Regions from separate parts of the Rhodococcus sp. NPDC057529 genome, predicted to be linked through region 1. Evidence: riboswitches for the same ligand, from Rfam matches in the RefSeq annotation. Region 1 holds a riboswitch; each other region holds the start of a gene.

Evidence for each region. Region 1 has a riboswitch for cobalamin ahead of ACFU5V_RS21645 (ABC transporter substrate-binding protein). Riboswitches for the same ligand answer to the same signal wherever they lie in the genome.
Region 2: linked by a shared signal. The riboswitch ahead of cobN (cobaltochelatase subunit CobN) and the one ahead of ACFU5V_RS21645 (ABC transporter substrate-binding protein) in region 1 are both predicted to bind cobalamin.
Region 3: linked by a shared signal. The riboswitch ahead of ACFU5V_RS24010 (ABC transporter substrate-binding protein) and the one ahead of ACFU5V_RS21645 (ABC transporter substrate-binding protein) in region 1 are both predicted to bind cobalamin.

The regions. Positions count from the first base shown of each region.
Region 1 is NZ_JBHVEY010000010.1:250,894-255,152, forward strand. It holds gene ACFU5V_RS21640 (MMPL family transporter) at 1-1,556, opposite strand, end outside; cobalamin riboswitch at 1,649-1,791, shown strand; gene ACFU5V_RS21645 (ABC transporter substrate-binding protein) at 1,890-2,885, shown strand; gene ACFU5V_RS21650 (FecCD family ABC transporter permease) at 2,882-3,970, shown strand; gene ACFU5V_RS21655 (ABC transporter ATP-binding protein) at 3,967-4,259, shown strand, end outside.
Region 2 is NZ_JBHVEY010000005.1:395,992-400,250, forward strand. It holds gene cobN (cobaltochelatase subunit CobN) at 1-1,534, opposite strand, end outside; cobalamin riboswitch at 1,590-1,733, opposite strand; gene cobG (precorrin-3B synthase) at 1,740-2,873, shown strand; gene ACFU5V_RS12605 (precorrin-8X methylmutase) at 2,898-3,524, shown strand; gene ACFU5V_RS12610 (precorrin-2 C(20)-methyltransferase) at 3,521-4,259, shown strand, end outside.
Region 3 is NZ_JBHVEY010000012.1:108,686-112,944, forward strand. It holds gene prpD (2-methylcitrate dehydratase PrpD) at 1-19, shown strand, start outside; gene prpB (methylisocitrate lyase) at 19-957, shown strand; gene ACFU5V_RS24005 (bifunctional 2-methylcitrate synthase/citrate synthase) at 957-2,102, shown strand; cobalamin riboswitch at 2,131-2,261, shown strand; gene ACFU5V_RS24010 (ABC transporter substrate-binding protein) at 2,304-3,344, shown strand; gene ACFU5V_RS24015 (FecCD family ABC transporter permease) at 3,377-4,259, shown strand, end outside.

The sequences.
Region 1 (4,259 bases):
GGCATCCAGTGCACGATCGCCGCGTTGCCGTCGTCGACGGTCGCCTGGCCGCCGCCGACGAGCAGTTCGGTTCCCTCGGGGACGGAGATGGCGCGGAGACCGTCCACGGCCGCACTCTGATCGTCGGTGGTCACTCCCTCGGAGTAGACGGCCTGCACCGCCACCAGTTCGCCGTTGGATGCGACGACGGTGGCGGCGCCGATACCCGGCACCTGGCCGGCGGCCTGGGCCACCGCGGCCCCGTCGGCGGCGGTCGGCGCGGTGCCGACACCGTCGCCCCGGAGGATGAGGGTGGCGCCGTTCCCGGTGGTGGGAAATTCGGTGGTGAGGGTGTCGGTGGCGATACGGGCGGGATCGTTCTCGGGCAGCGCCGTGTACGTGACCTCGCCGAGCGACGCGCTGAGCAGAGGCGCCGCCAGGACCATCAGACCCGCGACGATCCCGACCGCGATGGCGACCGGCCGACGCATCACCCAGGTGACGACGGAGCCCCAGAACTTGCGGGCGCGCACCTCACCGCGTTGCGCCGCATCCTTGCGCCAGCTCAGCGCGTTGATGCGGTGACCGAGGATCGCGAGCAGCGCGGGCACCGCGGTGAGGGACAGCAGCGCCGCACTCGCGACCGCGGCCATCGCACCGAACCCGAGCGACTTGATCACGTCCTGCGGAAACACCAGCATCCCCGAGAACGCGCACACCAGAAGCAGACCGGAGAACAACACGGTGCGACCCGCGGTCAGGACGGTGCGCCGGGTCGCCTCGGCCACGTCGGCGCCGGACTCGAGTTCCTCGCGGAATCGGCCGACGATGAACAGGCCGTAGTCGATCGCGAGCCCCAGGCCGAGCAGGGACGCCACGTTGATCGCGAACGAACTGACGTCGGTGAACAGGGTCAGCAGGCGCAGCGTCGCGAGGGCGCTGAAGATCGAGAGCAGCCCGACGAACACCGGAACGGCGGCGGCGACCAGTCCGCCGAAGATGAAGACCAGCAACACGAGAGTGATCGGCAGCGCGATCGCCTCGGCCAGCACCAGGTCCTGCTGCAGCCGGTTGTTGAACGCCACACCCACCACCGAGTTGCCCGCGAACTCGGTGTCGACGCCCTCCACCTCGAGCTTCGGCAGCAGATCGTTGAACGTGGCGGCGGTGATCCCGGCATCCGGGTCGACGGTGATCGCGGCCGACGCCTTGGTGCCGTCCTCCGACACCATCAGGTGCTTCCTCGTCGCGTCCGCCGTCCAGTACGACGTCACCGAATACGTCGGCACCTCGGCGGCGAACCGGTCGAGACTCGCGGTGACCTGGGGGCCGATGTCACCCAGGGTCTTCCCGTCGGGTGCGGTATAGATGGCGATGATGTCCGGCGTCTGCGGACCCAGATTGTCTTCGACGATTCGCGCCACCTCGGCGGATTCGCTACCGGGGTCGATGAATCCGCCGGAGCTGAGCTTCGCGAACACACCGGTGCCCCACACGCCGCTCACCAGAACGGCGAACACGGCGAGCGTCAGGACCCACCATTTGCGTGAAACAACGGTCGAGGCCCAACGTGTCATGCGTCAACTCCGGGTGGTCGGGGGCGGTCGGCTGCGACTGCCGACTGTAGTGCGGATCGAGGGATTGCCGGTGGGGGTGTGACGCGGGTCCCGGCAAATCGTGCATACTCGGTGGTGCACTTGCAGTCACACGCACGGGGGAAGCCGGTCCGAATCCGGCGCTGACCCGCAACGGTAGGCCACCAGAGCATTTCGGTGGCGAGCCCGATTACCCGGCGTGTGGTGTGCGACATCCTTTTCGTCGTGGTCTACGAAGCGGAGTCCCGCAGGCGCGCCTGTACGTGGGCGTCTGCCGGCTTCTCATTCGTGGCTCTGAGCCGCAATGAGGTTTACATGTACGGTCAGTTGTTCAGAAGTACCGGTCTGGTCACCCTCGCCGTGGCCGCGCTGGTGGTCGCCGGGTGTTCGCGCGGGGAGTCCGTGGGGCAGACCGCTTCCGCCGAATCCTTCGCCGAACCGGTGTCCGTCACCAACTGCGATCGCACGGAGACGTTCGACGCCCCGCCGCAGCGCATCGTCAGCATGAACGATCACGTCACCGAGGTGCTGATCGAAATGGGGGCCGCTGATCGCATCGTCGGCACGGGGTACGGCGACGCGACCCCGCTGCCGGAGTTCGCGGAGGCCTTCGCGAAGATCCCGAAACTCGCGAAGGAATACCCGACCCGGGAACAGATCCTGGACCTCGACCCCGACCTGGTGGTCGGCGGCATGCGCAGCGCGTTCGACGAGAAGGAGGGGCGCTCGCGCGAATCCCTCGGCGAACAGGGCATTCCGACGTTCCTGTTCTCCGAGTACTGCGGGCAGGGTTTTCCCGACATCGGGCTGCTGCGCAGCGATTACACGCAGCTCGGTGAGATCCTCGGCGTCCCGGACGAGGCGCGCGCCGTCACCGACCGGGTGACGTCCGGGTTGCAGGCCGTGCGGGACGAGATCGCAGGCACCACCCCGGTTCCGACGTTCTTCTACGATTCCGGCGAGGACGTCCCTCTGACGATCGGCGGTGTGGGAGTCGGCCAGCTCATCGCGGACCACGCGGGTGCGGTCAACCTCTTCGCCGAGGGGCAGAAGCCGTATTCGAAGTCCACGTGGGAGATCATCGGTGAACGCGCCCCGGAGGCGATCGTCGTCCTCGACTACGGCACGACGAGTGCGCAGGCGAAGATCGACTTCCTGACGTCGCACCCGATCATGTCGACGACGCCCGCCGTGAAGGCCGGCCGTATCGTGGTGGTGCCGCTCGACGACTTCTTCGAGAGCCCGCGGCTGGTGCGGTCGGTGGAGACGATCGCGCGGGCGCTGCATCCGGACGCCGTCGGCGCCCGATGACGGTCACCGCCGAACGCGCGGCGCCACCTGCGTCGCCCACACACCCGGCCCGGACCCGCGTCGGTTTCACGGGCCTGATGACGCTGCTCGCCCTGGCGACGCTGTGCGTCGTCGCGCTCGCGGTGTCGTTCGGTTCCGTCCGCATCCCCGTCGGCGACGTCTGGGCGATCGTCGCGCACCGGGTGGCCCCGGGGGCGTTCGAGCCCTGGTGGTCGCAGGCCCGGGAATCGATCGTGCTCGACTCCCGGCTGCCGCGGGCGCTCACCGCGGCGGCAGTCGGTGCCGCGCTCGCCCTCGCGGGCGCTGTGGCGCAGGCGGTGACCCGCAATCCGCTGGCCGATCCCTACCTGCTCGGCGTGTCCTCGGGGGCGGGTTTCGGCGTGGTGGTGGTGACGGTGCTCGGGCTCGGGGTGGGCGCGCTCGGCGTGTTCACCGTCCCCGTCGCGGCGTTCCTGGGCGCGATGGTGCCGCTGTTCCTGTCGCTGGCGATCGGCGGCCGCTATCCGCAGCCGACGGCCGTCATCCTCGTGGGTGTCGCGTCGGCGCAGGTGTTCTCCGCTCTCATCACGTTCTCGATACTGGTCGTCGCCGACGAGCACCAACTGAGTTCGGTGATGCACTGGCTGGCGGGCGGTTTCGGCGACTCACGCTGGTCGACGGCGATCGTCCCGGCCGTCGCACTCGCGACGGTCGGGGCGGCGATGATGCTGAGTGCGAGCCGTATCGACCTGCTGCAGGCGGGAGACGACGGCGCCGCCGCCCTGGGGATGAACGTGCGGCGCTTCCGCGTCGTGCAGTTGCTCGGGGTGTCGATGCTGGCCGGAGCGGCCGTGTCCGTCGCGGGCGGCATCGGCTTCATCGGCCTGCTCGTGCCGCATCTGGCCGGGTACGTCGTGGGGGCCCGCGCGGTCAGGCTGCTGCCGGTCGCCGCGTTCCTCGGCGCGATCGCGATGGTCGCGGCGGACACGGCCGCGCGGTCGGTCGCGCGGAGCATCGAGGTCCCCGTCGGCGTCGTCACCGCCCTCGTGGGAGCACCGATCTTCGTGTGGATGCTGTACCGGCAGTACGGGAGGGCAGAGCGGTGACCGCGCTGAGTCTGCACCGGGTCCGCGCCGAACTCGGATCGCGGGAAGTGCTGCACGGCATCGACCTCGCCGTGCGTCCCGGTGAGGTGCTGGCGCTGGTCGGGCCCAACGGTTCCGGGAAGACCACGGCGCTGCGCTGCTGCTATCGAGCGCTCACCCCGACCGCGGGCGCCGTCGTCGTCGACGGAACGGACAGCGCCGACCTGGGCAGGCGAGAACTCGCCCGGACGATCGGCGCGAGCACCCAGGAACCGAGAGTGTCCGCGGGGCTGACCGTGCGCGAATCCGT
Region 2 (4,259 bases), on a different contig from region 1:
CGGCGTCCGCCGCGATCCACCGGTACGCGGCGAGGTAGTGGTGGCTCGGCGGCAGGTCCGGGTCGTGGTAGATCGCGACCGGCTTCTCCCCGAATCCGCGGGGCGGCTGCACCATCAGCACGAGGTTTCCGAACTGCATTGCGGCGATGACGATTTCACCGGCAGGGTCCTGCGACCGGTCGACGTACAGTTCGCCCGGCGCGGGTCCCCAGTGCTCCTCGACACCCTCGCGCAGTTCCGCGGGCAGCGCCGAGAACCATTCGCGGTAGCGGGCCGCGGAGATCCGGATCGGGTTGCCCTCCAGTTGCTCGGCGGTCAGCCAGTCCGGGTCCTGGCCGCCGGCGGCGATGAGGGCGTGGATCAGCGCGTCGCCGTCGCGGGCGGCGAGGCCGGGCACGGAATCCGGTCCGTCCGCGGGTCCCAGGTCGTAGCCGGCGGCCCGCATCTCGGTGAGCAACCGGATCGCGCTGGCCGGGGTGTCGAGACCGACGGCGTTGCCGATGCGGGCGTGTTTCGTCGGGTACGCCGACAGCATCAGGGCGATCCGGCGCTCGGGTGCGGGGATGTGCCGGAGCCGGGCGTGCCGGACGGCGATGCCCGCCACCCGGGAGGCGCGCTCGGCGTCGGGAACGTAGGTGGACAGGCCGTCGGCGTCGATCTCCTTGAACGAGAACGGCACCGTGATCAGCCGGCCGTCGAACTCGGGGACCGCGACCTGGGTGGCGACGTCGAGCGGGGACAGTCCGTCGTCGTTGGACTCCCACGACTCCCGGCTGCTGGTCAGGCACAGCCCCTGCAGGATCGGCACGTCCAGCGCGGCCAGCGCGGCGACGTCCCATGCCTCGTCGTCGCCGCCGGCCGAGACTCCGGCCGGCTTGGTGCCGCCGGCGGCGAGCACGGTGACCACCATCGCGTCCGCGCGGCGCAGCGTCTGCAGCAACTCCGGTTCGGCCGTGCGCAGCGACGCGCAGAAGATCGGCAGCGGGCTGCCACCTGCCGCCACGACGGCGTCGCACAGCGCCTCGATGTAGCGGGTGTTGCCGGCCAGGTGCTGGGCGCGGTAGTAGAGAACGGCGATGGTGGGGCGGTCCGGGTCGGCGTCGGGGGCGAACGGCGCGACCCCCCAGCTCGGCAGGTGTACCGGCGCCTCGAAACCGTGACCGGTCAGCAGCACGGTGTCGGACAGGAAGTGGTGCAGTTGGGCGAGGTTGTCGGCGCCGCCCTCGGCGAGATAGTTGTGTGCCTCCGCCGAGACCCCGGCCGGGACGGTCGAGCACTCCATGAGCTCCGCGTCGGGGGCGTGCTCGCCGCCGAGGACCACCACCGGAAGCCCGCCGGCCAGGACCGCGTCGAGGCCCTCTTCCCACGCCCGGCGGCCGCCGAGGATGCGCACCACGACCAGGTCGGCGCCGTCGAGCAGTCCCGGCAGATCCTCCTCGACCAGCAGCCGTGCCGGGTTGGCCCAGCGGTAGTCCGCCCCGCTGGCGCGGGCGCTGAGCAGGTCGGTGTCGGAGGTGGAGAGCAGCAGGATCACGTGTGGAGCCTTCCTGGGGGTGTCGCGCCCCGTGGCGGTGGTTCTGTGCGGAACCGGAGGTCGGAGGACGGCAGGTGAGGGTCTGGCTCGCCCACCGGTTTCGGCGAGCTCACAGTGGCGCGACCGCGCCGGATTCGCACCGGCTTCCTCTCCTGCTGTCGCAAGTGCTGGTGATGCTACCCGGGGCCGGACGTAACCTGGGACCATGGTCGACTCCCGTTCCCGCCCCGATGCATGCCCCGGCGCGTTGCAGGTCCACCAGGCGGCCGACGGTGCGCTCGCCCGGGTGCGCCTCCCCGGTGGCGTGCTGACGTCCTCCCAGTTGCAGACCCTCGCGGAGTCGGCTCGCGACCTCGGGAACGGCGAGATCGAACTGACCTCCCGCGGCAATGCGCAACTGCGGGCGGTCCGCGACCCGCTGGAGTTCGCCCGCCGCCTCGCCGGCGCGGGCCTGCTGCCGTCGGAAACGCACGAGCGGGTCCGGAACATCCTCGTCTCGCCGCTGACCGGCCGGATCGGTGGTCTCACGGACCTGCGTGATCTGGTCGGCGTGCTGGACCGGACGTTGTGCGCCGACTCCGCGTTGGCGGACCTGCCGGGCCGCACCCTGTTCACCCTCGACGACGGCCGGGGCGACGTCTCGGCGCTCGGCGGCGACTTCGGGGTCCACGCGGTCGGTGGGTCGGAGGTCGCGCTGATCCTCGCCGGTCGCGACAGCGGCGTCCGGATCCCGACGGCGGACGCGGTGTCGGTGCTCCTGAGCGCCGCCCGCGTCTTCCTGGAGCTGCGCGATCGGCACTGGCGGTTGTCGGAGATCGCGAACGGAGTCGAGCGGACCCTGTCGGCGTTGACGCTCGCACCGACCGCCGACCCGGTGCCCGGGTTCGACGAGCACCGGCCGCCGATCGGGTGGCTCGACCAGCCGGACGGCAACGTGACCCTCGGCGGCGGTCTCGCGTTCGGGGTGCTCGAGGCCCGGCTGGCGGAATTCCTCGCCGCCGTCGAGAAGCCGGTGATCGTCACGCCGTGGAAAACGGTGCTCCTGTGCGATCTGGACGAGTGGTCCGCCGAGCAGGTGGTCCGGGTCCTCGCCCCGATGGGCCTGATCTTCGACGAGAACTCCCCGTGGCTGAACGTCAGCGCCTGCACCGGGCAACCCGGGTGCGAGAAGGCGCTCGCCGATGTGCGGACCGATGCCCGGGGCGCCGTCGCGAACGGCGAACTCCCGGTGGAGGGCCGACAGCACTGGTCGGGCTGCGAGCGGTGCTGCGGCCGCCCCAAGGGCGACGTCGCCGACGTCGTCGCCACCGAGACGGGTTACCGGGTGGAGGAGCGGTGAACCCGCAGCCTCTATCGTGAGCGGATGATCGAGTACATCCGAGACGGCGCGGAGATCTACCGCCAGTCCTTCGCGACGATCCGCGCCGAGGCGGATCTCAGTGCCTTTCCCGAGGACGTCTCACAGGCCGTGGTCCGCATGATCCACGCGAGCGGTCAGGTCGATCTCGTGGACGACGTCGCGTTCACCCCCGGTGTCGTGAAGGCCGCCCGCGCGGCGCTGGCGGACGGCGCCCCCATCCTGTGCGACGCGCAGATGGTCGCTGCCGGCGTGACCCGCAAGCGTCTCCCGGCGGACAACGAGGTGATCTGCACCCTGCGCGACCCCCGGGTTCCGGTGCTGGCGGAGCAGATCGGGAACACCCGCTCGGCGGCGGCGCTCGAATTGTGGGGCAGCAAACTGGAGGGCGCCGTCGTCGCGATCGGCAACGCCCCCACGGCCCTGTTCTACCTGTTGGACATGATCGAATCCGGTGCGCCCCGGCCCGCCGCGATCGTGGGCGGCCCGGTCGGATTCATCGGTGCGGCGGAGTCGAAGGAAGCGTTGATCGAGCACCCGAGCGGACTCGACTATCTGGTGGTCCGCGGCCGCCGCGGTGGTAGTGCCATCACGGCTGCGGCGCTGAATGCGATTGCGAGCGAAGTCGAATGAGTTCCGAGGAGCGGTCGAGCGGCAAGCTGTGGGGCGTCGGCATCGGACCGGGCGACCCGGAACTGGTGACGGTCAAGGCTGCGCGGGTCATCGCCGAGGCCGACGTGGTGGCGTTCCACAGCGCCAGGCACGGCAAGAGCATCTCCCGTGCGGTCGCGGCGCCGTACCTGCGCGAGGGCCAGATCGAGGAGCACCTCGTCTACCCGGTCACCACCGAGACCGTCGATCACCCGGGCGGATACCAGGGGGCGATGGACGAGTTCTACGAGGAAGCGTCGCAGCGGCTCGCCGCGCACCTCGAGGCCGGCCGTTCGGTGGCGCTCCTCGCGGCGGGCGACCCGCTCTTCTACAGCTCCTACATGCACATGCACAAGAGGCTGGCGCAGCGCTTCGAAGCGGAGGTGATTCCCGGCGTGACGTCGATCAGCGCCGCCTCGGCCGCGCTGGCGATGCCGCTCGTCGAGGGCGAGGAAATCCTCACGGTCCTGCCCGGCACCCTGCCGCGCGCCGAGCTGACGCGGCGTCTGCGGGAGACCGACGCCGCCGCCATCCTGAAACTCGGACGCACCTACCCGGCGGTGCGGCAGGCGTTGAAGGATTCCGGTCGCATCGACGAGACGTGGTACGTCGAGCGGGCCAGCACGACCCGGCAGAAGATCGACCACGCGGACGACGTGTCCGACAGCGACGTCCCCTACTTCTCGATCGCCGTCGTGCCCAGTCCGTCGAACGCGC
Region 3 (4,259 bases), on a different contig from region 1:
GCCGAAGGGATTGTTCTGATGAGCGGCCTCATCGCCGCGGCCACCGCCGCCACCGACAAACGGGCCGCGTTCCGGGCCGGACTCGCCTCGGGGACGATTCAACGGCTGCCCGGTGCGATCAACCCGCTGACCGCGAAACTGATCCAGCAGATCGGGTTCGAGGGCGCCTACGTCTCCGGCGGCGCGTTCTCCGCCGCCCTCGGCCTGCCCGACATCGGCCTGACCACCCTCACCGAGGTCGCTGCGCACAGCGCGCAGATCGCCCACATCACCGACCTGCCCGTCCTCGTCGACGCCGACACCGGATTCGGCGAACCGATGTCCGCGGCCCGCACCGTCACCGTGTTCGAGGACGCCGGGATCGCCGGATTGCACCTCGAGGATCAGGTCAACCCGAAACGGTGCGGGCACCTCGACGGCAAGGCCATCGTGCCCACCGAGGAGATGATCCGCCGGCTGCGGGCCGCGGTCACCGCGCGGCGGGACCCGGACTTCGTGATCTGCGCCCGCACCGACGCCGCCGGGATCGGTGACATGTCCGCCTCCGGCAGGGTCGGCATCGACGCGGCGATCGAGCGGGCCGAGGCGTACGCCGACGCCGGCGCCGACCTCATCTTCACCGAGGCCCTGCACACCGAGGAAGAATTCGCGAAGTTCCGGGCCGCGGTGGACATTCCGTTGCTGGCGAACATGACCGAATTCGGCAAATCCGAGTTGATCCCGGCGCAAACGCTGCAAGACATCGGCTACAACGCGGTGATCTATCCGGTCACCACCTTGCGGTTGGCGATGGGCGCCATCGAGGCCGGGCTACGTGAAATCCACGACAAGGGCACCCAGGAGGGGCTGCTCGGCCGGATGCAGACCCGGTCGCGCCTGTACGAGGTGCTCGAGTACGAGCGGTACAACGAGTTCGATTCCGGCGTCTTCAACTTCACACTCACGGGGAGCCAGTGATGACCGAAACCGCGATACCCACCATCTACAAGGGGCTGGCCGGTGTCGTCGTCGACACCACCGCCATCTCGAAGGTGGTGCCGGAGACCAATTCGCTGACCTACCGCGGCTACGCGGTGCAGGATCTGGCGGCGCATTGCAGCTTCGAGCAGGTCGCGTATCTGCTGTGGAACGGGGAACTGCCCACCGACGCGCAGCTGGCCCTGTTCACCCAGCGTGAGCGGGCCGCCCGCCGGGCCGACCGGTCGCTGCTGTCGCTGGTGACGAAGCTGCCGGAGAACTGCCACCCGATGGATGTGGTGCGCACCGCGATCAGCTACCTCGGCGCCGAGGACCCGGAAGAGGACGACAACACCCCTGGCGCCAACCGGGCCAAGGCGTTGCGGATGATGGCGGTGCTGCCGACCATCGTGGCCGCCGACCACCGTCGCCGCCGCGGCCTCGACCCGATCGCCCCGCACAGCCATCTGGGTTTCGCGGAGAATTTCCTGCACATGTGCTTCGGGGAGGTGCCGGCCCCGGAGTTGGTGACGGCGTTCGAGGTGTCGCTGATCCTCTACGCCGAGCACTCCTTCAACGCGTCCACGTTCGCCGCCCGGGTGGTGACGTCGACGCTCTCCGACATCTACAGCGCCGTCACCGCCGCCATCGGGGCGCTGAAGGGGCCACTGCACGGCGGCGCCAACGAGGCCGTCATGCATCACATGCTCGAGATCGGCGACCCCGCCCTCGCCGAGCAGTGGCTGCTCGGCAAGCTCGCCGCCAAAGACAAGGTGATGGGCTTCGGGCACCGCGTCTACAAGAACGGCGACTCCCGCGTTCCCACCATGAAGCAGGCCTTCCTCGACGTCGCCGCCCGCACCGACGGCGACAGGTGGGTGCAGATGTACGAAATCCTCGAGAAGACGATGAACGAGGCCACCGGCATCAAACCGAACCTCGACTTCCCCACGGGCCCCGCCTACTACCTGATGGGCTTCGACATCGAGGTGTTCACCCCGATCTTCGTGATGAGCCGCATCACCGGGTGGGCCGCCCACATCATCGAGCAGGGCCACTCGAACGCGCTGATCCGCCCACTGTCCGAGTACACCGGCGTCGCGCAGCGTGCCCTGATGCGCTTCGCGCCCGTGAGTACTTGTTAACCGCCGGCGGTTAACAAGTACTCACAGGGGCTATGGTGTCCGGGGCCGTCCGTACGGCCACGATCGGCGAGGGAACCCGGTGCGAATCCGGGACTGACGCGCAACGGTAACGGCCCCCGGGCCGGAGTCCGACTACTCACCGATCGAGTTGTGACGATCCTCGGCTCCGCGACTGGGCCCTGATGAAGGAGTTCGCTCTTCATGCGCACGTCTTGGCGGCACCTCGCTGCTCTCACCGCCGTCTCGGCCGTCCTGGTCTCGGCATGCTCGTCGTCCTCGTACGAACCGGCGCCCGGCAAGGCCTCGGAGTCCTCCGCCTACCCGATGACCCTGGAGAACTGCGGACACAGCGTCACCGTCGACGCACCACCGCAACGAGCGGTGTCGCTCAATCAGGGCTCGACCGAGATCCTGCTCTCCCTCGGCCTTGCGGACCGGATGGTCGGCACCGCCACCTGGACCGATCCCGTCCGCGACAACCTGGCCGCCGACAACGCGAAGGTTCCGCGGCTCGCCGACAACAAGCCGTCGTTCGAGGTGGTCCTCGACACCGAACCCGACTTCGTGTCGGCCTCGTTCGGCGGCACCCTCGGACCGGGCGGTGTCGCCGACCGGAATCAGTTCGACCAGTTGGGCGTTCCCAGCTACCTCTCGCCCACCGACTGCCAGGGCAAGACCGACGAGAGCGTCAACGCGGACGGGGCACGCACCGAACCACTGCGCATCGACACCGTCTACCAGGAGATCCGCGAACTCGCCGCCATCTTCGACGTCCGTGACCGCGGCGAGCAGTTCGTCGCGGAACTGCAGCAGCGGTTCGACGCCGCGTCGAGGGCGGTCGAGGCCTCCGGGGTATCGCTCGCGTACTGGTTCGCCGACACCAGCACCCCGTACATGGCGGGGTGCTGCGGATCCTCCGGCATCATCACCAACTCCGTCGGCGCCGAGAACATCTTCGCCGACACGACCAACGAATGGCCGCAAGTGAGCTGGGAGAGTGTCCTCGACCGCGACCCGACCGCTCTGGTCCTCGCGGACCTGAGTCGCCGCAGCATCGACGGCGACGCTCTCGACAGCAAGATCGCGTTCCTCGAATCGAATCCGGTCACCCAGCGGCTCACCGCCGTCCGCGACAAGAAGTACATCGTCGTCAACGGCGCCGACCTGAACCCGTCGATCCGCACCATCGACGGCGTCGAGAAGACGGCGGCCGCGCTGAAGCAGTGGGGACTGGCGAACTGACCGTGGTGGCCACACGGTTCGACTCCCGGCCGCTGCTCGGGGCATGCCTGCTCGGCGGGCTCGCCGTGCTGGCGGCGTCGATCGCCGTCGTCATCACGATCGGACCCGCCAGCCTGTCCGTCGGCGACGTCTACGCGGTCGTGTTCGAGCGCCTCGGATTCGGGAACGCCGACATCAGCCGCATCAAAGAGGGCATCGTCTGGGAACTGAGACTGCCCCGCACCCTCCTCGCCGCCGTCTGCGGCGCGGGACTCGCGCTGTGCGGGGCGATCATGCAGTCGCTGCTGCGCAATCCGCTCGCCGACCCGTTCGTGCTCGGTATCTCGTCGGGGGCGTCCACCGGGGCGGTGCTCGTCGCGGTCCTCGGTCTCGGCGCCGGGGCGGTGTCGCTGTCGGCGGGAGCGTTCGCGGGCGCGGTGATCTCGTTCGCCCTGGTGATGCTGCTCGCTGCCGGCGCGGGCGGCGGCACATCCCGGGTGGTGCTCGCGGGAGTGGCCGGGACGCAGCTGTTCTCCGCGTTGACGTCGTTCATCGTGATCTCCTCCGCGGACGCCGAACAGACCCGCGGGGTGCTGTTCTGGCTGCTCGGCTCGCTCTCCGGTGCCGATTGGGCCGACGTCACCCTGTGCGGGGCAATCACTCTCGTGGGACTGCTGGTGTGCCTGACCCAGTCGTCCGCGCTGGACGCGTTCACGTTCGGAAACACCGCGGCCGCCGCACTCGGGGTGTCTGTGCGATGGATCCGGATCCTCCTGCTGACCATCACCGCACTCGTCACCGCCGCCCTGGTGAGCGCCGCAGGCGCGATCGGGTTCGTCGGACTGGTCCTTCCGCACGCCGCACGGTTCCTCGTCGGACCCCGGCACAGCCGGCTGCTCCCCACCACCGCCGTGGTCGGCGCCATCTTCATGGTGT